3 regions of the Kitasatospora sp. NPDC092948 genome follow, and region 2 is predicted to be linked to each of the others. Evidence: riboswitches for the same ligand, from Rfam matches in the RefSeq annotation. Region 2 holds a riboswitch; each other region holds the start of a gene.
What was found. A riboswitch is a leader RNA that binds a small molecule or an ion and turns the genes downstream of it on or off. The one in region 2 is predicted to bind cyclic di-AMP.

Region 1: it holds a riboswitch for cyclic di-AMP, as region 2 does, so the genes downstream of both, ACIQF6_RS30580 (M23 family metallopeptidase) here and ACIQF6_RS13785 (peptidoglycan DD-metalloendopeptidase family protein) in region 2, are expected to answer to the same signal.
Region 3: it holds a riboswitch for cyclic di-AMP, as region 2 does, so the genes downstream of both, ACIQF6_RS33380 (transglycosylase family protein) here and ACIQF6_RS13785 (peptidoglycan DD-metalloendopeptidase family protein) in region 2, are expected to answer to the same signal.

Annotation. Positions count from the first base shown of each region.
Region 1 covers NZ_JBIVPU010000014.1:146,684-154,154, reverse strand. The annotation lists gene ACIQF6_RS30610 (MFS transporter) at 1-312, opposite strand, end outside; gene ACIQF6_RS30605 (MerR family transcriptional regulator) at 379-765, shown strand; gene ACIQF6_RS30600 (class I SAM-dependent methyltransferase) at 773-1,528, opposite strand; gene ACIQF6_RS30595 (sensor domain-containing protein) at 1,663-2,355, opposite strand; gene ACIQF6_RS30590 (GNAT family N-acetyltransferase) at 2,474-3,052, opposite strand; gene ACIQF6_RS30585 (hypothetical protein) at 3,103-3,915, shown strand; gene ACIQF6_RS30580 (M23 family metallopeptidase) at 4,016-4,783, opposite strand; cyclic di-AMP (ydaO/yuaA leader) riboswitch at 4,794-4,957, opposite strand; gene ACIQF6_RS30575 (YiaA/YiaB family inner membrane protein) at 5,175-5,465, shown strand; gene ACIQF6_RS30570 (alpha/beta fold hydrolase) at 5,586-6,407, shown strand; gene ACIQF6_RS30565 (TetR/AcrR family transcriptional regulator) at 6,407-6,985, shown strand; gene ACIQF6_RS30560 (hypothetical protein) at 7,017-7,199, shown strand; gene ACIQF6_RS30555 (hypothetical protein) at 7,368-7,471, shown strand, end outside.
Region 2 covers NZ_JBIVPU010000004.1:46,504-53,974, forward strand. The annotation lists gene ACIQF6_RS13770 (GNAT family N-acetyltransferase) at 1-874, opposite strand, end outside; gene ACIQF6_RS13775 (PP2C family protein-serine/threonine phosphatase) at 1,060-2,271, shown strand; gene ACIQF6_RS13780 (hypothetical protein) at 2,659-2,853, shown strand; cyclic di-AMP (ydaO/yuaA leader) riboswitch at 3,226-3,381, shown strand; gene ACIQF6_RS13785 (peptidoglycan DD-metalloendopeptidase family protein) at 3,384-4,373, shown strand; gene ACIQF6_RS13790 (hypothetical protein) at 4,478-4,798, shown strand; tRNA gene ACIQF6_RS13795 (tRNA-Gly) at 4,787-4,860, opposite strand; tRNA gene ACIQF6_RS13800 (tRNA-Pro) at 5,011-5,084, shown strand; gene tig (trigger factor) at 5,289-6,668, shown strand; gene ACIQF6_RS13810 (ATP-dependent Clp protease proteolytic subunit) at 6,892-7,471, shown strand, end outside.
Region 3 covers NZ_JBIVPU010000019.1:68,106-75,576, reverse strand. The annotation lists gene ACIQF6_RS33395 (SpoIIE family protein phosphatase) at 1-2,321, opposite strand, end outside; gene ACIQF6_RS33390 (pseudouridine synthase) at 2,457-3,404, shown strand; gene ACIQF6_RS33385 (diiron oxygenase) at 3,543-4,469, shown strand; gene ACIQF6_RS33380 (transglycosylase family protein) at 4,681-5,880, opposite strand; cyclic di-AMP (ydaO/yuaA leader) riboswitch at 5,884-6,052, opposite strand; gene ACIQF6_RS33375 (MFS transporter) at 6,626-7,471, shown strand, end outside.

The DNA of each region.
Region 1 (7,471 bases), on a different contig from region 2:
GGCGTTGGCGACCAGCAGGACGGCGACGGCGGCGAGCACCAGGCGCTTGCGGGACCAGCGGGCGGTGGCCCGGGCCAGCGGGATCGCGGAGAGTCCGGTGGCGAGGGCGTAGCCGGTGAGCGACTGGCCCATCGCGGATTCGCCGACCCGCAGGTCGTGGGCCATCTCGGGGAGGACGCCGGCGGGCAGTGCCTCGGTGACGATGCCCAGGAAGGCGGCGGTGGCGAGGGCCAGCAGGGGGGACCAGCGCAGGCCTTGGCGGGGGCTCGAAACAGGTGCGGCAACGGGGAGTTCGGTTCGGGTCGCGGTCATGCCGCTATCCTCGAACCCTCACATCTATGTGAAGGTCAAGTCCTTTCCGACGGACGGGAGACGCGGATGCGGATCGGCGAACTGGCGGACCGGGCCGGGGCCTCGCCCCGGCTGGTGCGCTACTACGAGGAGCAGGGCCTGCTGAAGCCGGGGCGTTCCGCGAACGGCTACCGGGAGTACGACGAGGCGCTGGTGGAGCGCGTCCGGCAGATCCGTTCGCTGCTGGACTCGGGCCTGTCCACCCGCACCATCCGGGAGGTGCTGCCGTGCCTGACCACCGGCCAGTACCACGTCCGCGGTGCCACGGCGGAGACGCTGGCCACGCTGGAGCACGAGCACCGGCAGCTCACCGAGCGGGTGGAGTGCCTGTCCCGCAGCCGGGACGCGGTGGGCGCCTACCTGCGGGCGGTGCACTCGCTGCGGGAGGTCCCCGCCCCGGCCGAGGCCTGCTGAGGAGCGGTCAGCGCGCCGGGTTCAGCACCAGGATGCGGTGGGCGGGGGCGGTGGTCAGGACCCGGCTGGAGATGTGGTGGTGGCGGAGCGCGGCGCGCAGTTCGGTGAGGTGCGGGCAGCGGCTGCCGGTGTGGTCGTGGAGCGGGAAGATCCGGACTTCGCCGTCGGGGGCGGTGACCCGGGCGAGTTCGCGCAGGGCGCGGAACTGGTCGGCGGGGGTGAACAGCGCCGGGTAGGCGAACACCAGGTAGGAGCTGAGGGTGAGGGCGAAGCTGCCGTCGGCGAACGGGAGGCGGGGCAGCGCGGCGGCCAGGTAGTGCCCGGGGTGGGCCGCGGCGTCGGCGGCGAACAGGCGGCGGGCGCGGTCCCAGCTGCGCAGGTACTTGTCGGGGTGGCGCCGGCCGGGCCGGCCGCGACGGGGGCCGCCCCGGCCGCCGGCCGGGGGGAGGTGGTGGGCGGGGTCGCGGCGGATGGCGAGGGCCATGGTGTCGCGGCCGGCGGCGGCGAGTTCGGCGAGGCGGCGCGGGCCGAGCGCGTAGCCGGGGTCGACGGCGACCGCCTCGCAGCCGAGCGCGCGGGCCTCGGCGGCGAACGCGGCGGCTCCGCCGGGGCAGTCCAGCAGCGGGCCGGGCAGTTGGACCAGGTCGGCGCGGGTGAGGCCGAAGTAGCCGCAGTACTCGTCGAGCGGCCGGGAGGTGATCAGCACCGGCGGGGCGGCCGGTGCGCGGCGGTTCACGGGGCGGGCGCTGCTGACCGGGCACATCGGCGGTCCTCCGGGCGTTCGGCGGGCCCGGGGTGCGGCCCGGGCCCACGGACCGGTCCGGCCGGGTCCTGCCGGGCGCGCGACGCCGGACGGGCCCGTGGTCATCCGACCACGGGCCCGGCGGTGGCGCATGTTCAGCGGCCGGCCAGCAGACCGCGGGCCGCGAGGCGGTTGAGGCCGTTGAGGGCGTGGACCAGCTGCGGGGTGAGCAGGACGAACACCGCGCCGAGCAGGCTGACGGCGCCGATCTGGAACGGCGAGACGAGCTCGTAGACGTGCTGGACGCCGTGCGAGTCCGTCCAGTCGGCGACCCGGTAGCCGTTCCAGTCGGTGTAGCGGGGCCACACCCACTGGTAGGCGGGGAACAGCAGCAGCGCCCAGCCGAGGACGAAGAAGGTCAGCGAGAACACGAAGCCGACGATCGCCCAGGGGAACATGACGAACTGGTACAGCGCGCCCTTCCAGCCGGCCGCGTCGCCGAGCCGGGCGGTGATCGCGCCCCAGACGCCCTCCCGCCGGACGACGACCGCGGCGGGGGCGGGCAGGTCGAGATCGAGCAGGGTGCGGATCCGGGAACGCTCGGCGGCGCCGAAGCCGCGGCCGGCGATGGTCAGCAGGGCGAGCACCGGCAGGCCGAGCATGGTGACGGCGAGGCCGAGACCGGTGCTGAACAGCGCGATGACGAGGGAGAAGCCGAGCACGGCGATCGGCAGGCCGCTGAGCGCGAAGCCGAGCTCCCGGAAGGCGGCCCGGGAGAACGGGGCGCGCCAGAACCCGGGCCGGGTGGGGCGGTCGCCGGTGGTGGCACGGTACGCAGCGGTGGACATCCGCGGTCCTTCGGGTGAGCGGGGCGGTGCCGCCGGTCGGCGGCGTCGGGCACCCTTCAAAGGTGCCCTACCGGGCCGGGCCTCCGGAATGAGGTCTGCTGCCCGATCGGAGGTGGGGTTAACCCCCGGGTCGCCGGGCGGGGGCGCCGAGGGCCACGGCCCGCCATTCGGGGGCGAGCAGCGAGTACTGGAGGGCGTCGTGCCAGCTGCCGCCCCAGTGCGACTCGGCGCGGATCCGGCCCTCGTACCGGAAGCCGGCCCTGACCAGCACCCGGGCGGCGGCCTGGTTGTCGGGGTCGGTGCGGGCGAACAGCCGGTGCAGGCCGAGGGTGTCGAAGCCGAGCGCGCACAGCAGCTCCGTGACCTCCCCGGCGTAGCCGCGGCCCCAGGTGTCGGCGCGCAGCACGCAGCCGAGCTGGGCGGCGTGCGCTCCGTCCCGGGTGAGGGCGGCCTGGCCGATCGGCTCGCCCGCGGCGTCGTCGACGGCCAGCCGGTAGTGCCCGCGGGGATCGCTCTCGGCCTCGTCGAGGTAGAGCTCGATCTGGTCGGCGCACTCCTCGAAGTCGGCGGCGTCGAACGGGAGATGGCGGACGACGCGGGGGTCGCCGTGGACGGCGTGCAGCGCGGCGACTTCCTCGGGGGTGTGGCGGTACTCCCGCAAGGTGAGCCGGGCGCCGGTCAGCCGGACGGTTTCCATGACGCTCGACCCTACCGGGCGACCCCGCGCGGACCGGTTAACGTACCGGGGTGGACGACGAAGACCTGCACCTGCTTCCCCGTACCCGAGTCGCCGACCTGCTGGAGTGGGCCGCCGAGGAGGGGCTGGAGGCGGTGCCCGAGCATGCGGTGCAAACCGTCCTGACGCTGCTGGAGCTGGGCGGCGCCCGGCTGCACGACGGTTTCCCGGAGCTGACCTCGCCGGTGCTGGAGCATCTGCTGTACGAGCAGCTGCACCTGTACGTCCAGCCGGACGGCGACGGCCGGGCGTACCCGGCGGCGGTGCGGCTGCTGATCGAGCGCCAGCGGGCGGCGCGGCGGCTGAACGCCAAGCGGCTGGAGAAGCTGCGCGAGGAGACCGACTGGCAGGGCGAGGTGCTGGTGGACTCGCTGCTGCTCCGGTCCGACCTGCTGACCTGGCCCCGGCTGTACACGCTGCTGCTGCGCGCGGACGGCGTGCCGGTGCAGGACCTGGAGCGGGTCCGGGACTGGCTGGAGGAGTTCCGGGCGCTGGACGTCGAGGAGCGCTTCGCCGCCTACGAGCGGGTGCCGGGGGTGGAGCCGGACGGCGGTTGGGGCCCGGAGCGGGCGCTGCTGGTCGGGGTGTCCACGGACGGGGCGCGCCGGCTGCTGGAGCAGGGCCTGATGCGGCGCTCCTACCGCAACCTGGCCGAGCTGAACGCCCGGGGCCTGCCGATGCCGGCCGAGCTCGCCGGGGAGTTCGAGGACTTCGAGGAGGCGGTGGCGCAGGCCGCGATCGACCTGTGCGGCGAGTGGACGGTGCCGGGGCTGCCGCGGCTGCTGCTGGAGGAGTTCCCGGAGCTGGCGCCCGAGGTGTACTGAGCGTCCCGGCCCGGTCGGCACGGCCGCGGCCGGCCTGCGCGCGTCGGCCCTCGGCCGCCGGCCCCGGCCGGGAGGCGGCGGCCGTGGGCGGGCGCGCGGGTTACGGCTGGAGGCCGAGCTGCCGGAGCCAGGGCAGCGGGTCGATCGGCGCGCCGCCGCCGGGGCGGACCTCCAGGTGCAGGTGCGGGCCGGTGACGTTGCCGGTGGCGCCGACCGCGCCGAGCACGGTGCCGGGCGCGACCGGGCCGGAGGCGGTGACGATCCGGGACAGGTGGCAGTACCAGAGTTCGGTGCCGTCGGGGAGGGTCTGGATGACCCGGTAGCCGTAGGGGCCGGACCAGCCCGCCGAGGTGACGGCGCCTCCGGCGACGGCGGCGACGGGGGTGCCGGTGCGGGCGGCGAAGTCCAGGCCGGTGTGCAGGTGCGCCCAGTGCGAGCCGGCCTGGGCGAACTGCGCGGTCAGCTGGTAGCCGGCCACCGGCAGGGTGTGCGCGGCCCGGTCGGCCTCGGCCTGCTGGGCGGCCCGCTTGGCCTCGGCCTCCTGGGCGGCGGCCAGCCGGGCGGATTCGTCGGCGGCGGTGCGCTGGCCGTCGGCCTGCTGCTGGATGCGGGCGGCGAGGGCGAGGCCGGGGTCGGCGGCGAGCAGTCCGTCGGAGACCTCGTCGGCGGCGGTGACGGGCGTCGGGGCGGCGGCCTGCGCGGGGGCGGCGGCGAGTCCGGTGGCGCCGAGCGCGGCGGTCATCGCGGTGACGCCCAGCAGGGGTGCGCCGGTGCGGGACTGCCGGGGCAGTCGGTGCCGGGCGACTTCCGGCTCGACCGGGTGGTCGAGCAGCTGGGTGCCGGTGCTCTCGGTGTAGGTCGACGCCACGGGGGCGTGCTCCTTCCTTCCCTGTCGCCGACCGGGTTAGCTGACGGGTTCGGAGGTGGAAGGTCTCCTACGGTCGGGCCCAGGGCCGTCCCGATTCACCCCGGTGGAACGTGGTTCCCCGGCTCCTGGGACGCCCCGAGGGGTGTGCCCAAGTGGATTAGGCGTGGCGCACGGTGCCGCATGGTTACGGCGTTGCCGACCGCGCTGCGTTATCAAACGTTAATCCTATGGACCCCATGATTCCAAGCGCCTCCATGGAGACCGCGAAGATTTCCTGACGACCTATGGGCGATTTGTGACGGTTCGCCAGGGGGTACCCGACGGACGGTGACCGCGCGATTGAGTATCCGTACTCACGCCCCGGCCCCGGGCCGACGCGACCCTGATTGCCATGACCGCACCCGTTCCGCACCGCACCACCGCCGCCTACTTCGCCCAGGCCGCCGTCTCCTTCGGGCTGGCCACCGTCGCCCTCTCCCTGGGGATCGCCTACCTGCCGGTCAGCTCCTGGATGCGCGCCTTCCTCGCCGTCGGGCTGCTGTACGAGATCACCTCCGCGTTCACGCTGGCCAAGGTGATCCGGGACCGCCAGGAGGAGGGGGCGATCACCAGCCGGGTGGACAAGGCCAGGCTCGACAAGCTGCTCTCCGAGCACGACCCGTTCAAGGTGGAGAACATCTGACGCCCGGGCCGGCCGCCCCGCCTTGACGGCTAAGGCTATTAGCCTTAGCTTTATGGCTATCGGCAGTCGGCCGGGCCTCCGGCGCCCGGCGCACCGCAACGCCCGTCCAGGAGGCCCGCGATGAACAGCACCCCCGGCACCACCCGGTACCTCGACGTCACCGGCGGCCGGATCGCCTACGACGACAGCCGCGGCGACGGCGTCCCGGTGGTCCTGCTGCCCGGCATGCTCGACAAGCGCGCCGCCTACCGGCACCTCGCCCCGCTGCTGACCGCCGCCGGGCACCGGGTGATCACCATGGACCTGCGCGGCCTCGGCGAGTCCTCCACCGGCTTCACCGACTACACCCCCGCCGCGATCGCCGACGACCTGGTCGCCCTGCTCGCCCATCTCGACCTGCACGGCGCCGTGCTGGTCGGCAACTCCTACACCGGCGCCACCGTGGTCCGCGCGGCCGGCCTGGCCCCCGAGCGGACCGGCGGCGTGGTGCTGATCGACGCCTTCGTCGAGAACCTCCCGCTGAACGGCTTCCAGAAGGCTCTGTTCGGGCTGGTCGGTCCGCTGGTGGCCGCGTTCCCCGGCCTGTGGAGCGCGCTGCAGAAGTTCTACTACCCGACCGACCGGCCCGCCGACTTCGACGCCTACCGGGCCGGCCTCGCCGAGATGCTGCGCGACCCCGCCCGCAAGGCCGCACTGCGCGGCTACCTCAAGGGCGACTCCGCGCCGGTCGGCTGGTGCGAGGCCGTCGACGTCCCCGCCCTGGTGCTGATGGGGAGCAAGGACCCCGACTTCCCGAACCCCGAGCTGATCGCCGACCGGCAGGCCGCCGCACTGCGCGGCCGTAAGGTGATGATCGAGAACGGCGGCCACTACCCGATGGCCGGCCACCCCCGGGCCGTCGCCGACGCCCTGCTCCCCTTCCTGAACGAGGTCGCCCGCTGATGGCCCGCGCCGGACTCTCCCCCACCGCGGTGGTGGACCACGCCCTCGACCTGATCGACGCCCAGGGCGCCGAGGCACTCACCCTGGCCGCCGTCGCCGCCAAGGCCGGCGTCGCCACCCCGTCGCTGTACAAGCACGTCCCCGGGGGCCTGCCCGAGCTGCGCCGCCTGGTCGCCGTCCGCACCCTGGACGACCTCACCGACCGCCTGGCCGCCGCCGCGCTCGGCCACTCCCGCGACGAGGCGGTGGCCGCCCTGCTCACCGCCTACGCCGGGTACGCCACCGGGTTCCCCCGGCGGTACGCCGCGCTGCCGCAGGCCCCCGACCCCGACCCCGAGCTGACCGCGGCCGGCGAGCGGCTGGTGAACGTGCTGTTCGCCGTCCTGCGCGGGTACGGCCTGGACGGGTCCGAGGCGGTGCACGCGGCCCGCACGCTGCGCGCCGTGGCCCACGGCTACGCCTCGTTGACCACGGCGGGGGCGTTCCAGCTCGCCGAGGGCCGGGACGTCACGCTGGAGCGACTGACCGGCGTGCTGGTCGACGGCCTCGCGCACTGGCCGGGCGGACGCACCGCGTGACCTGTCGGGGGTCCGGCGCGTTCTACCCGGTATGAAGAAGCGCAGCCTGCTCGCCTTTGCCTCGCTCGCCGTCGGCGTGGTCGCCTCGCTCACCGCGCCCAGCGCGCACGCCACCCACGAGCACGCGGGCGGCACCACCCCGCACACCGACACCCTCTCCGCCCCGGACCGGCCGCTCGCCGAGAACGTCCAGGAGGACGGCTCGCCCGCCTGACAGGGGCTCCCACCTGCGCACACGCCCCCCACGCGCGCCCCTCCACACCTTTTCGCAACCGGTCCATCATCTTTCCGTCACCACCGGTGCGTAACACTGTCCTTCGGTCGGGAAGTCATACCGCATAGAGAAGTTCCACGGTGTGACCGACAAGCACGGAGGACAGTGATGCCGCAGGCGACTCAGCACACCGAGGCCGGCACGGGCCTGATCCCCTCGCCGCGGACCTCCCCCGACGGGGTGGTGTCCGCCGCACGGGTCGGCGAGCCCCG
Region 2 (7,471 bases):
ACACCAGGTGCAGCAGCGGGTCGTCCACCGGCAGGTTGAACGCCTCCACCCGCTCCGTCAGGTCCAGGTCGAGCAGGAACTCCCACAGTCGGGCGTACACCCAGGGCTGCTCCGCCTGCACCGCGCGGACCCGGACCACGCCGGCCGGGCCGCGGTCGTTCCAGTCGTCCTTCACCGCGTACCGGGCGTAGCCGAGCAGCTCGCCGGTCTCCGGGTCCTCCGCCAGCACCGACTGGAGCGGGGAGAAGCCGCCGCGGGACTCCGGCGCGTCCAGCACCGGGAGCTTCTCCCACTTCGGCTGCCGCAGCAGCATGCCCGGACGGCCGGTGGCGAGGCGGGCGAACAGCTCCTCGCAGCGCGCCAGTTCGGCCACCGGATCGGCCAGCCGCAGCACCAGGTCGCCGCGGCGCTCCGGGGTGTGCACCTTCACCCGGCCGCGGATCATCGACACCGCCACCTTGCGGGTGCCCTGCCCGTAGCCGAACCGGCCGTAGATCGCCGGCTCGGACGCCGTCAGCACCGCCAGCGACTCCCCGGCCGCCCGCACCTCCGCCAGCTGGCGGCGCATCATGCCGGTCAGCGCGCCCCGGCGCCGATGGGTGGGCAGCACGCCGACCATCGTCACGCCCGCCGCCGGGACCACCGCGCCGCCCGGCACCACCAGCCGGAAGCTGAACGCCGAGCCGCCGCCGACGATCCGCTCGCCCTCGCAGATCGCCAGCGAACGCTCGACCTCCGTCAGCTCGTGCCACAGCGCGTGCTCCGCGGGCGCCTCCCCGCCGCCGCCGAAGGCCACGTCCAGGGTGCTGTACCAGGTCTCCCACTCCTCGGCGCGCAGCGGCCGTACGGTCAGATCGGGGTGTCGAATCGTCATGACGCCTGCCTACCACCGGAAACGGAACCGTGCGAGTGATTTGTCACGCGCATGTCGTCACCGGTCTCCGGTGCCCGCCGTCCCGGCGCGCACGGCCGAAACCCACCGGAGCGTGCCGCCCCCGTTGCACTCGGTGCCACCCGGGCCGTCGACGCGCGCACCGCCGGTGGATAAGGTCGGTCCCCATGGCCGACAGCGCGCGCAGCGGAGCGACGGGCCGGGACGGCGGACCGTCCCGCGAGCCCGTGACGGCCCGGCTGCGCGCTGCGCTGTACCGGGCCCGGCGCAGGCTGCGCCGAACCGGCGTCGACTACTTCCGCGGCGACGGCGCCGACTGGTGGGCGTTCGCCGCCCTCGCCCTGACCGTGCCGCTGCTGGCCCTGCTGAACATCGTGGTCCCCGACTGGGCCCCGCCCACCGCCCTGGTGCTGCCGGTGCTGGCCGGCGCGCTGCTGCTGCGCCCCGGCACCCTGGTGCTGCTGTACGCCGTCGCGGCCGGCGGCCTGATCACCGAGTCCCTGGTGCACACCGGGGAGCGCGTCGCCAGCGCGCAGCCCGAGGCCTACGCCCACGGCGTGACCCCGGGTGCCGCCCTGGTGGTCGGCGCGGTCGGCGTCGCCGGACTGCTGGTCGCCCAGTTCCGCCGCCGGATCGGCGTGCCCTGGCGGGGCGGCTCCACCATGCTGTTCGACCTGCGCGAGCGGATCCGGGTGCAGGGCCGCATCCCGCACCTGCCCGACGGCTGGCACACCGACACCGCGCTGCGCCCGGCCGGCGGACAGTCCTTCTCCGGCGACTTCATGGCCGCCGCCCGCACCGGCCCCGGCGGGCGGATGCTCGAAGTCGTCCTCGCCGACGTCTCCGGCAAGGGCATGGACGCCGGCAGCCGCGCCCTGCTGCTGTCCGGCGCGTTCGGCGGACTGCTCGGCTCGCTGCCCGCCCACGACTTCCTGCCCGCCGCCAACGGCTACCTGCTGCGCCAGGACTGGGCGGAGGGCTTCGCCACCGCCGTCCACCTGGTGGTCGACCTGGACACCGGGGAGTACGAGCTGCTCTCCGCCGGCCACCTGCCCGGCATGCACCGCCTGGCCGGGGCCGGGTACTGGGAGGTCAAGGAGGCCGAGGGCCCGCTGCTCGGCGTCTACGACGAGGCCAAGTTCGAAGGGGTGCGCGGCGTCCTCGGCCCCGGCGACGTCCTGATGCTGTGCACCGACGGCATGGTGGAGATCCCCGGCCGCGACCTCGCCGAGGGCATGGACCGGCTGATGGGCGAGGCCGACCGGCTGGTCGCCGCCGCCCCCGTGGCGGGCCGGTCCGGCGCCGCGGTGCGGCTGATCGACACCGTCGCCAAGCACGTCAACGACGACCGCGCGGTGCTGCTGATCTGGCGTCGCTGAACTCGCCCGCGGTGCAGGCACGGTGAGCGTGGAGTGTCCACGGAGTGTCAAACCCGGGCGTTGATCTTCGGCCAATTCCGGTGCACCGTCCAGGTTCGGCGGCGACAGCCGATCTGCCTGCCGGTTTGCCGCGCCGACCGGCGCGAACCGCCGCCCGCCGACGGGCCGTCAGAACCTGTCCGCTATCGTCGCGGTCGGCGAAAATCAGTCCTACCAGGCGGGTTCGGGCGCCCGGTGGCCGGGCAAGTTCTTTACGCCCTCCGCACGAGCGACCACACTGAGTCCGGATGGAGTGGTGGGGACACGGGGGGCAGGGGCCGGTTTCCGCCTGGGAGCCATCGCCGACTCCCACCCGAACCCCGCCATGAATCGAGGAAGTGAGTCCCGGTGGCCTTCTCCGTCTCCGCGCTTGTCCTGTTCGGCATCATCTGCGCGATCTTCATTCGCAACAAGCAGCTGAAGACCGGGCACGCCATCGTTGCCGCCCTGTTCGGCTTCATGCTCAGCCAGTCGACCATGGCCGGTCCGATCCAGCAGTTCCTCACCTCGGTGTCCAAGGCCATCGCGTCCATCGCGGGTTGACGCCGCGTCGGCTCGACCGCGGCACGTCACGACGGGCGGGAGGCACCCCCGCGCCGTCCCTTCGGCCTGCCGGCGGGTGACCAGGCTCACCCGTGGCGTCACGCCGAGTCGGCGATCGGGCGCGCACGGTGGTCGAAGTCGCCCACCGTGCGGGGTTCGTGTGCGCACTGTCATGATCCCGTACGCGCACCGCAGCGGGTGTGTCGGCACAGCGTGACCTGGTGGATCGTCAGCCCCTTCCCGATCTTGGGAACGGGGCCGATCGGCGTTTGCCAGCCTCACGGGCCGTGGGATTTGCTTCCTCCGCAGCCCGGCCAGCGACCGGGCGGGCCACCGGACGGAACGCCTAGTCCTGCCGTCGTCCGGTGCCGACCAGATACCACGCCACGGCAGGAGCGGGGGACCCACAGGTAAGTCGCCGGGCCCGGGAACATCCGGGAACGGCTAGGGGTGAAGCCGCAGTTCTGCGGCCGGGCAACTCTCGCCCGAACCCGACAGCTCACCTCGCAGGCGTCGGAGAGGAATGCTTCATGTCCGCTCAGGGCAAGCACCGCAAGCCGAGCCTGGCCACCATCGCCCGCATCGCCATCGCCACCGGTGTGGCCGGCGCCGCGATCGGCCTCCCCGTCACCGCCGCCTCCGCGCACACCGCCACCGACCAGGGCGCCGACCGCCCCGCGGTCAAGGTCTCGGCGGACGCCGCCCCGACCGCCGAGTCGCACAGCTACCGAGTCGTCTCCGGCGACACCCTGTCCAAGATCGCCGCCGCGCAGCACGTGGACGGCGGCTGGCAGAAGCTGTACCAGGACAACCGCTCCGTGGTCGGCGGCAACCCCGACCTGATCTTCCCGGGCCAGCAGCTGGCGATCAACGGCCAGCCCGCCGCCCCCGCGAAGGCCCCGGCCGCCAAGTCCACCTCCACGGACGCCGCCGCCGTCGCCGTCGCCCCGAAGACGGCCGCCGCCCCGAAGGCCGCTGCCGCGCCGAAGGCCGACACCACCGCGAAGTCGGCCACCGCCGACGCCGCCAAGACCCAGCAGCCGGCCCCGAAGGCGTCCACCCCGGCCGTCGTCGACGTGCCGGTCGTGCCGGCCGCCGCGTCCAGCAGCTCGTCCGCCGCCTACGTCGCCCCCGCGCCGGGCAAGGTCACCACCGGTTACAAGGTGGTCGGCTCCAGCTGGTCCAGCGGCTACCACACCGGCATCGACTTCCCGGTCGCCACCGGCACCAGCCTCAAGGCCATCGCCGCCGGCACCGTGGTCTCCGCCGGCAACGGCGGCGCCTACGGCAACCAGGTCGTCATCAAGCTGGCCGACGGCAAGTACGCCCAGTACGCCCACCTGTCCTCGATCTCCGTCTCGGCCGGCCAGTCCGTGACGGCGGGTCAGCAGATCGGCCTGTCCGGCGCCACCGGCAACGTCACCGGCCCGCACCTGCACTTCGAGATCCGCACCACCCCGGACTACGGCTCCGACATCGACCCGATCGCCTACCTGGCGGCCCACGGCGTCAACGTCTGACCCACGCCTCACCCCTCCGAAGGCCCCGCGCACTCCGCTGCGCGGGGCCTTCGGGCTGCCCGGGCGCCATTTTGCGAGCGGAGTCCCGCTGTTGGCGTCGCGCGGTGATCAGTCGGGTCGTCACCTCGGCCGGCGTCCTGACCGGCGCTCTCGCCTCGCACCTTGCCGCCTCGGCGGCCGAGCGCTCCAAGCGCCGCCGGGCGATGGCGACCCGGCGGGTGTACGGGCCGGGGGAGGAACGGGAGCGCGCGGCGCGCGGGCTGATCGCCGCGCTGGGCGTGCTCCACGCCAGTGCGCGGGCGGATCTCGGGATGCCCGGCGATCTGCGGACCGAGGACCGAAGCCGGGTGCGGCCCGCAGGCAGAAACGGCAACGGCCCCGACTGCATGGGCAGTCGGGGCCGTCGGCCGTGGTGGAGCGGGTGACGAGAATCGAACTCGCGTGACCAGTTTGGAAGACTGGGGCTCTACCATTGAGCTACACCCGCAAAGGCGTACCCGCACCGCGGTCGCGGTGGCGAGGACTGGATCAGGGTACCTGGTCGCGCGGGTGGATTGCACACTTCTTCCGCGTCGTCGGCTCGCGAATATCGCCCCGGTCAGGGGCGGGCCGACGTGTACTCTTCTGCTCGGCACCACGGGGTGTGGCGCAGGTTGGTAGCGCGTCCGCTTTGGGAGCGGAAGGCCGTCGGTTCGAATCCGGTCACCCCGACCGTGTGCGGCAGGGTCTCGCCGGTGGGCGGGGCCCTGTTGTCGTTGTGGGGCCCGGATATCGGGGGCCGTTCCGCCGTGCACCCGGTGCCGGGCACAGTCGCTTTCGTGGTACCGGTAGGATGGACCGCTGGCGGTAGTACGGACAGCATTGCAGCCCCAACCGCCTATCGCCCTGACCGCAAGCCCCCTAGGAGACCTAACCGTGAAGAGCGCCGTCGAGACTCTGAACCCGACCCGGGTTCGACTCACCGTCGAGGTGCCCTTCGAGGAGCTCAAGCCCAGCCTCGACGCGGCGTACAAGAAGATCAACCAGCAGGTCACCGTCCCGGGCTTCCGCAAGGGCAAGATCCCGAACCGGGTCATCGACCAGCGCTTCGGCCGGGGCGCGGTGCTGGAGGAGGCCGTCAACGACGCGCTTCCGCGCTTCTACACGCAGGCCGTCGACGAGGGCCAGATCGACGTGCTGGGCCAGCCGGACATCACCGACATCGCCGGTGTCGAGAACCTGGCCGACGGCGGTGACCTGAAGTTCACCGCCGAGGTCGACGTCCGTCCCGAGGTCACCCTGCCGGACTTCACCGAGATCGCCGTCGTGGTGGACCCGGTCGAGGTCTCGGACGAGGACATCGAGAAGTCGCTGCAGCAGCTGCGCGAGCGCTTCAGCTCCGTGAAGGACGTCGAGCGCGCCGCCGCCGAGGGCGACGTCGTGGTCATCGACCTGGAGGCCAAGGTCGACGGTGAGGTGCCGGAGGACGGCACCGCCACCGGCGTGAGCTACGAGATCGGCTCCGGCCGCCTGCTGGACGGCATCGACGAGGCCGTCGTCGGCCTGTCCGCCGGTGAGGCCAAGACCTTCACCACCACCCTCAAGGGCGGCACCCAGGCCGGCCAGGACTCCGAGGTCACCGTCACCGTGACCACCGTCCAGGAGAAGGAACTCCCCGAGCTGGACGACGAGTTCGCGCAGCTGGCGTCGGAGTTCGACACCCTGGAGGAGCTGCGCGGGGACTCCCGCAAGCGCCTTGAGCGGATGAAGGAGTTCGACCAGGCCACCCAGGCCCAGGAGAAGGTCCTCGACGAGCTGCTGCAGCGCGTCGAGATGGAGTACCCGGAGAAGCTGCTCGCGGACGAGATCGGCACCCGCAAGCACAACCTGGAGCACCACCAGCTGGAGCCGATGGGCCTGACCCTCGACACCTACCTCGCCTCCCAGGACAAGTCCCGCGAGGACTACGACAAGGAGACCGAGGACCAGGCGAAGAAGGGCATCAAGACCCAGTTCGTGCTGGACCAGATCGTCAAGAACGAGGAGCTGGGCGTCAACCAGGAGGAGCTCACCGAGCACCTCATCCGTCGCGCCGCCGGCTCCGGCATGACCCCGGACCAGTTCGCCCAGCAGGTCGTCCAGGGCGGCCAGGTGCAGCTGCTGGTCGGCGAGGTCGCCCGCGGCAAGGCGCTGGCCCTGGTCGTCGAGGCCGCCAAGGTCACCGACACCAACGGCGAGGTCGTCTCGTTCGAGGACGACGAGGCCGCCGAGGAGGCTGCCACCGAGGCCGCCGCCGAGGAGACCACCGAGGCCTGAGCCTCGTAACCGCCGGGATTCCGACGGAGAGTCAGACCGGGCACGGGCCCGGGCACCGCACGGTGCCCGGGCCCGTTCTCGTTCGGGCTGCTCACCCTGCGCTCACAGCGAACAGTTCTGCGTGGGGGATTCAGCGGCGGGGCCTGCGCGTTAGGGTCGGTGGACAGCGACACACACGCAGATCGACTGAGCAGGTGGCTAAGTGACGTTCCCGCAGATGCAGATGCCTGGCCCGATGGCACCGCACGCCGCCGGCGGCGACGTGGGCGGCGGCCTGGGCGACCAGGTCTACAACCGGCTGCTCAACGAGCGCATCATCTTCCTCGGCCAGCAGGTCGACGACGACATCGCCAACAAGATCACCGCCCAGCTCCTGCTGCTCGCGGCGGACCCCGAGAAGGACATCTACCTCTACATCAACTCCCCGGGCGGCTCGATCTCGGCCGGCATGGCGATCTACGACACCATGCAGTACATCAAGAACGACGTGGTGACCATCGCCATGGGCATGGCCGCGTCGATGGGCCAGTTCCTGCTGACCGCGGGCGCCAAGGGCAAGCGCTTCTCGCTGCCGAACGCCAACATCCTGATGCACCAGCCCTCCGCGGGCCTCGGCGGCTCCGCCACCGACATCCGGATCCAGGCCGAGCAGCTGCTGCGCACCAAGAAGCGGATGTCGGAGCTGATCGCCCAGCACAGCGGCCAGTCCTTCGAGCAGATCACCGCGGACTCCGACCGCGACCGCTGGTTCACGCCGGAGGAGGCCAAGGCGTACGGCCTGATCGACGAGATCATGCACAGCG
Region 3 (7,471 bases), on a different contig from region 2:
TCGCCGAGCTGCGCCGTCGCATCGTCCAGCCGGCGCAGCACCCGCGCCGGATCGAGGTCCAGCGTGACCAGGGTGCGCGCCACCGTGCGCAGCTGGCCCATGGTCGCGGCCGCCCGGATGCCGTGGCCCATCACGTCGCCGACGATCAGCGCCACCCGGCCACCGGTCAGCGGCACCACGTCGAACCAGTCGCCGCCGATCTCGTCGCCCACCGTCGAAGGCAGATAGCGGTGCGCGATCTCCAATCCCGGCGTGCGGTGCACGTCCTGCGGCAGCAGGCTGCGCTGCAAGGTCAGCGCGGTGTCCCGCTCACGCCGGTACAGCCGGGCGTTGTCGATGCACACCGCCGCCCGCGCCGCCAACTCCTCGCCGAGCGCCAGGTCCGCCGCCGTGAACGCCTCCGGATTGGCCATCCGCGCGAACTCCACCCCGCCCAGCACCTGCCCGCGCGCCAGCAACGGCACCATCAGGTACGAGTGCAGGCCGGCCTCCAGACTGGGCTTGACCCGTTCCGGATAGGTGACGATCCGGTGCAGCGCGGACTCGTCCACGTGCGGCACCAGCACCGACCGGCCGGTGCGCATCGCCTGCGCGTACAGGTGCGCGGAACGCGAGGACCCGCCGACCTCGTCCGCCGCGCCCACCAGCTTGGCGTCCTCGCCGTCACCGGTGCGCTCGCCGACCGCCACCGCCCGCAGCAGCACCGAACCCGACTCGGGCACCGGCTCCGGCTCCTCGTCCGCCATCACCGCCTCGCGGATGTCGACCGTGACGAAGTCCGCGAACCGGGGGATCACCACGTCCACCAGCTCCTGCGCGGTCAGCTGCAGGTCGAGCGTGGTGCCGATCCGGGTGGACGCCTCGTTCAGCAGAGTCAGCCGCTGCTGGGCGGTCTCGGCGGCCTCCAGCGCGCGCTGACGCTGCTCGGCGGCGTCCCGCTCCCGGGTGTAGAGCAGCGCGTTGTCGATCGACACCGCGGCCCGTCCCGACAGCTCGGCCGCCAGCGCCACGTCCGCGTCGTCGTACCGGGCGTCGGTGCACGAGCGCAGGAACGTCGCCGTGCCGATCGCCGAACCCCGGGCGATCAGCGGTACCACCATGAACGACCGCACCCCCTGTTCGCGGATCGCGGCAGTGCGCACCGGATCGTCGGCGAACCACTTCATGGCCGGGGCGCCGGCGTCCGGCACCAGCACCGACCGACCGTGCGCCAGCGCCCACGCGAACGGGCTGCTCGGCTGGTAGCGCTGCACCGCACCGACCGGGCCGATCGACCACATCCCGCTGCCCGGAACGGTGTGGAACGCCAGCCGGCGCAGCACCGCGGAACCGTCCGAACGGTCCGGCAGGGTGACGGCCTCGCCGCGCACCATGGACTCCAGCACCTCGACGACCACGGTGTCGGCCAGCCGCGGCGCCGCCGTCTCGGCCAACTCCCGGGCGGTGGTGGCCAGGTCCAGCGTGGTGCCGATCCGGGCGGACGCGTCGTTCAGCAGCGCCAGCCGCTGCCGGGCGGCCGCGGCGGCGGTCTCCGCCTCGAACCGGTCGGTGATGTCCACCACCGTCACGCAGACCCCGAGCACCTTGCCGTCCGGCTGGTCCAGCCGGAAACACGCCACCGACCAGGCGTGCTCGCGCTCCGGGTCGGCCGGCGTCCACCCGCGCGTGCGGGCGTCCAGCACCGACTCGCCGGTGGCCAGCACCCGGGCCATCATCGCCTCGACCTGCTCCCCGTCGATGCCCGGCAGCACCTCGGTCAGCCTCCGCCTGACGCTCTGCTGCCGCGGCACCCCGTTGAACCCGGCCAGCGCGTCGTTCAACCGGACGAACCGCAGATCGGTGTCGAACACCGCCATGCCGACGGGGGACTGGGTGAAGAAGCCGTCCAGAATGGCCAGGTCGGAGGCCAGCTTGCGCACCGAGCTGACGTCGGAGGCCACCGCCAGCACCATCGGGCCACCGTCCGGGCCGACGATGGGAAACGTCCGGAACTCGAGCCGCACCAGGTGCCCGTCCCGGTGCCGGACCGGAAAGACCCCCGAGAACGGTTTCCCGCCGAGGATTCGGGAGAACAGCTCCAGCACCTCCGGGCGCCGGTCCCTGCCCACCAGCAGATCCGCGGCGCGCGCGCCCACCGCCTCCTCGGCAGGGAAACCGAGCAGCGTCTCCGCGTCCGGACTCCAGTGCAGGATCCGGCCGTCGGCCGCGATCAGTGCGGTCGCCACCGGAATGGCCAGCAGGCCGTCCGGCAGCTGTGCACCACCCTCCGCGAACGGGGAGGTGGGGCGGGTTCGGTGATTGCCCTGCTTGTCGGTGTCCATCTGGCCACCTGCCGATCCGGGGGCGGGTACCGCCATGCCATCGTCGCACGCCGGGCCGCCCGCGCCCAGACGTGTCTGCGACCGCTATCGTGGACCGGATGTGCACCCGTCGGACCGACCCCCAGGTGGCGCCCGGTGGCGCGTAGGCCCCCCGCCCCCGTGAGCCCGCTGCCGCAGCGCGACGGCATCGACCCCGTCCACGTACGCCTCCCGCTCGACGGCACCTGGCCGACCGTGCGGGCCTACCTGGAGGAGCGGTACGGCACCGCCGCCGGGCCGGGACGGATCGCGGCGATGCTCGCCGCCGGCGAGTTCGTCGGCCCCGACGGACCGGTCGCCCCCGACGAGCCCTACCGGCCCGGCAGCCACGTGTGGTTCCACCGCGAACCCGGGCCGCCCGAGCCCGTGGTGCCGTTCCCGGTCGAGGTGCTGTACCGCGACGAGCGGATCGTGGTCGCCGACAAACCGCACTTCCTGGCCACCACACCGCGCGGCAGCCACGCCACCGAGACCGCGCTCGCCCGGCTGCGCCGCGACCTCGGCCTGCCCCGGCTCAGCCCCGCACACCGCCTGGACCGGCTCACCGCGGGCGTGGTGCTGTTCGTCGCCGACCCCGCCCGCCGGGGCGCCTACCAGGGACTGTTCGAACGCCGGGAGGCCGTCAAGACGTACGAGGCGATCGCCCCGTACGACCCCGCGGTGACCCTGCCGACCACGGTGCGCAACCGCCTGGTCAAAGACCACGGCCGGCTGGACGCCTACGAGGTTCCGGGCGAGCCCAACGCGGAGAGCCGGGTCGAACTGCTGGAGGCCCACGACGGCCTCGGCCGCTACCGACTCTCCCCGCACACCGGCCGCACCCACCAGCTGCGGGTGCACATGAACGGGCTCGGCCTGCCGATCCTCGGTGACCCGATCTACCCCGCGCTGCTGCCCGAGCAGGACCCCGAGGACTACCGGCGTCCGCTCCAACTGTTGGCGCGCTCGCTGGAGTTCACCGATCCCGTGGACGGCACACCGCGACGCTTCGTCAGCGGACGGGTGCTGGCGGCGTGGGCCGATCCGGCCGGCTGGCGAGGCTGACGGACCCTCGGACCGGCGGGCGGCGGTTCCTTGTGCGCAGTGTATTGACGGACAGTCTAATAACTTCTACCTTCGCGGCAGTGGCACCGTTCCACCCTCGTCGACCCTCGACTCCGCCCCCACCGCGAAGGAGCCGGCATGCCGCCCCAGCCCGCCGCCACCACCGGCGCTCCCGACCGCCAGCGCACCAACCCCGACCGGGAGCGCACCGCCGAACGCCTGCTCGCCTCCTCCGCGAAGCTCTCGTTCAACCCGCTCAAGGACATCGACTGGGACGCCGACCCCGTCCCCGGCGCGTACTACTGCCCGCCCCGCCACGTCTCCCTCTACGGCACCGACCTGTGGGAACGGATGACCGAGGACGAGCGCGTCGAACTCTCCAAGCACGAAGTCGCCTCGATCGCCAGCGTCGGCATCTGGTTCGAGGAGATCCTCATGCAGATGCTGCTGCGCCACGCCTTCGACCGGGACCCCACCAGCAACCACGTCCAGTACGCACTCACCGAGATCGCCGATGAATGCCGGCACTCCATCATGTTCGCCCGCATGATCGCCAAGATGGGCGTCCCCGCGTACGGCGCCGGATTCGTCGCCCACAACCTCGGCCGCCTGTTCAAGGCCATCTCCACCCACAGTCAGACCTTCGGCGGCACCATGTACGTCGAAGAGATCCTGGACGCCTTCCAGCGCGAAGCGATGAACGACGAAACCCTCCAGCCGCTCACCCGGCAGGTCTCCCGGATCCACGTCATCGAAGAGGCCCGCCACATCAGCTACGCCCGCGAAGAACTGGTCCGCAAGCGGCTCGGGCCGCTCCAGCGGCGCTGGGAGCAGCTCTTCCTCGGCGTGGTCATCTACTTCGCCACCACCGCGCTGGTCCACCCCCGGGTCTACGCCGCCGTCGGCATCGACCCGAAGGTCGGCAAGGCCGTCGCCCGGGCCAATCCCCACTGGCGCAGCACCAAGACCGAACTGGCCCAGAAGGTGATCGGCGTGCTGGACCGGGCCGGACTGGTCGGCCGCACCAACCGTTGGCTGCTGCGCGCCGCCGGGGTGGTCGGCTGAGCGGAGCCGGTGGCCCGTTGTCCACGGCCGGCTGCCGCGGCATCGACTTCAGGTCCGACGGCCCTTCCGGCGGCCGTGCCGCCGAGGTGAACTCCGCACTTCTGGGCCTCGACCGTGCGGTGCAGGCCGCCCGGCGATGCTCGGGGCGGCCTGCGTGGCGGTGCCCGGCCGGCCGCCGTCCCCAAGAGACGGCGGCTCGGACGGGCGGTCGTCAGCCCAGGTTCAGCACCTGGCCCGGCTGGATCAGGTCCGGGTTCCCGCCCACCACCTGCTGGTTGGTCTTGTAGAGCTCGGCCCAGCCGCCTTCCAGCCCCTGGGTGCGGGCGATCTTCGCCAGCGTGTCGCCCGGGCCGACGGTGTACGGCTGCGCGGCCGGAGCGCTGCTTGCCGGGGTGCCCGTGGCCGGGGTGTCGGTCGTCGCGGACGGGCTGGTGGGCGGTGTCGAGCTGTTCGGCGCCGGGGTGGTGGCAGCCGGGCTCGGGTCGGCGGCGGGACCGGTCGGACCGGTGGGCGGGGTGGAGGGTGCGACCGACTGGTTGCCCCCTCCGTTGCCGTCCTGGCTGTTGCCGTTGCCGTTGCCGTTCGCGTTCCCGTTCTCGGCGCCGTTCCCGGTTCCGTTGCCGTTCTGGTTGCCGGGGGGCGTGGTGGGGCTCGGGCTCGGAGTCGTGCCCGGGTCGGTCGGAGGTGTCGGGGCGACCGGGGAGACCGGCGCGGTCGGGGTGGCCTGGCCGTCCGGGGCGGTGGTCGGGGACGGCGCGGGCGTCGAGGGCTGAGGGTAGGTCAGCTGGATGTAGCGCTCGTACAGGCTCTGGTGGCTGGTCCAGAACCAGCCGCCGTTCTTCTGGTACCAGTAGACGTGGTACACGGGGTCGTAGCCGGGCAGTCCGGAGAACACCGGGGCGGCGTTCGGGGTGGCGACAGTACCGTCCGCGGCGGTGTTGGCCCTTGCGGCGCCTCGGGCACCGCGCAGCGCGCCGGCCTCGCTCGCCGAGTCGTTGTCGTCCACCACGCCAGGGGCGCTGACCGTGCGAAGGTCCGCCGGGTCGGCGCACGAGGCCCAGGGCTGCGGGCCCTCGGTGGCCAGGATGCGTTCGGCGACCGCGATCTGCTGGCTTCGGGTGGCATCGCTGGGCAGCGCGGCGTACTGGGTGCCGCCGTAGTCGACCCAGCGCTGGGCGGTGATCTGGAGTCCGCCGTACACGCCGTCGCCCGAGTCGAGACTCCAGTTGCCGCCGCTCTCGCACTCGGCGACCCGGTCCCAGACCGCGCTGGGTGCGGCGTGCGCACCTGTCGCGGTGAGTAGTGGCAGTGCGATGCCGGCACCGACGACGCCGGCTGCGGCGATGGCCCGCTCGGCGGCTTTCTCCGCCTGGCTCTGCCGACGGTGGCGCCCGGAACCCGTGAAGAGCATGCCTGATCCTCTCCGCACGCCTGCGAGGTGAGCTGTCGGGTTCGGACCCGGAGGGAGGCCCGGCCGCCGCATGCCGGCCGGAGCCGGTGCGGGCGACTTCACCCCTAGCCGTGGGGGCGGCGACGTACCTGGTTCCCCCGTCCCTGTCCAAGGGTTGTGGCGGTCGACCCGGTAGCGCGGCGGACAGGGTTCGGCGTTGCCGCGCGCGGGGCCCGGTGGTCCGGGCTGGGCCGAGCCTATTCACTCGAACGGAGCAATCACAAGCTCATCGCGCCGGCATCACAGCCGCGTCACGCCGACCCGAGGGGGCTCGGACACGGACCGTCCTTGCGGCGGGGGGAGAGTGCGGCGGCTGTGCGTGGGCGACCTGTTGACGGGCGGTCGAGGGCGGTCGGGCGGCGGTGTGGTGCGGCGGTGCGGTGTGGCGGTGCGGCGGTCGGGCGGCGGTGCGAGGCGGACGTCCGGCGACTGTGCGAGGTGGAGGTCGGGCGATCGGGGGAGCGGGAGGTCGGCGGCCCGGATGCGAAAGTCTGACCGATCGGTGGGATTGGGGCGCGGGCAGCGGGGAAGGTGCGCGGCCGGATCTCTCCATTTGGCAGCTGAATTTGCATCAACTGCCTTAGGGGAACCGGAAGTTGCTTCAAGTCGGGACATTACTGGCGTTGCGGATAAATCGCGCGACAGCTCGTTCGGAGGCTTCCTACCATCGCGGTGATCGCTGTTCCGACCTGCTGTGGAGGTGCCCGTGGCTGTGCCGATTCCCGAAGTGCTCAGGGTGGAGCGTCAGTTCGCCCGTCTGTTCGTCGGCCAGTCGCTGTCCGTGCTGGGCGACAGGGTGTCGTTCGTGGCGTTGCCGTTCGCGGTCCTGTCGATCGGCGGGTCGACCGCCGATGTCGGCCTGGTGACCGCGGCGGGCCTGCTGCCGGTGCTGGTGTTCATGCTGGTCGGCGGAGTGTGGGCAGATCGGATACCCCGGCAGCGGATCATGCTGGTCTCCGATCTGGTGCGGTGCGCGGTCCAGACGGCCATTGCGGTGCTGCTGCTCACCGGGACGGCCCGGGTCGGGGTGCTGGCGCTGCTGATGGTGGTGTTCGGGGTGGCGGACGCCTTCTTCCTGCCCGCCTCCACGGGGCTGTTGCCGCTACTGGTGTCCGGCGAGCGGTTGGGCGAAGCGAATGCGTTGCGCGGGTTCGTCCACTCGGCGGGGTTGGTGATCGGCCCGGTGCTGGCCGGTGGGCTGGTCGCCCTCGCCGGGCCGGGCGGTGCCCTGCTGGTGGACGCCGTGAGTTTCGCGGCCAGCGCCGCCGTGCTGGCGAGGCTCGGTGCGGTGGGCGGGCGGGCCGTCGGGGAGCGGGCCGAACGGCTCGGCTTCCTGGCCGAACTTCGGGTCGGCTGGCAGCAGGTGCGTGAACGGTCCTGGGTGTGGTCGGGCATGCTCGCCATGGCGGTCTACCACGTGGTGGTGCTGCCCTCGGTGTTCGTGCTGGGTCCGGTGCTGGCGGCCCGCGAGTGGGGCGGGGCGGGCGCCTGGGCGGTGGTGGTCACCGCCTTCGGCCTCGGCTCGATCGTCGGCGACGTCTGCGCCTACCGC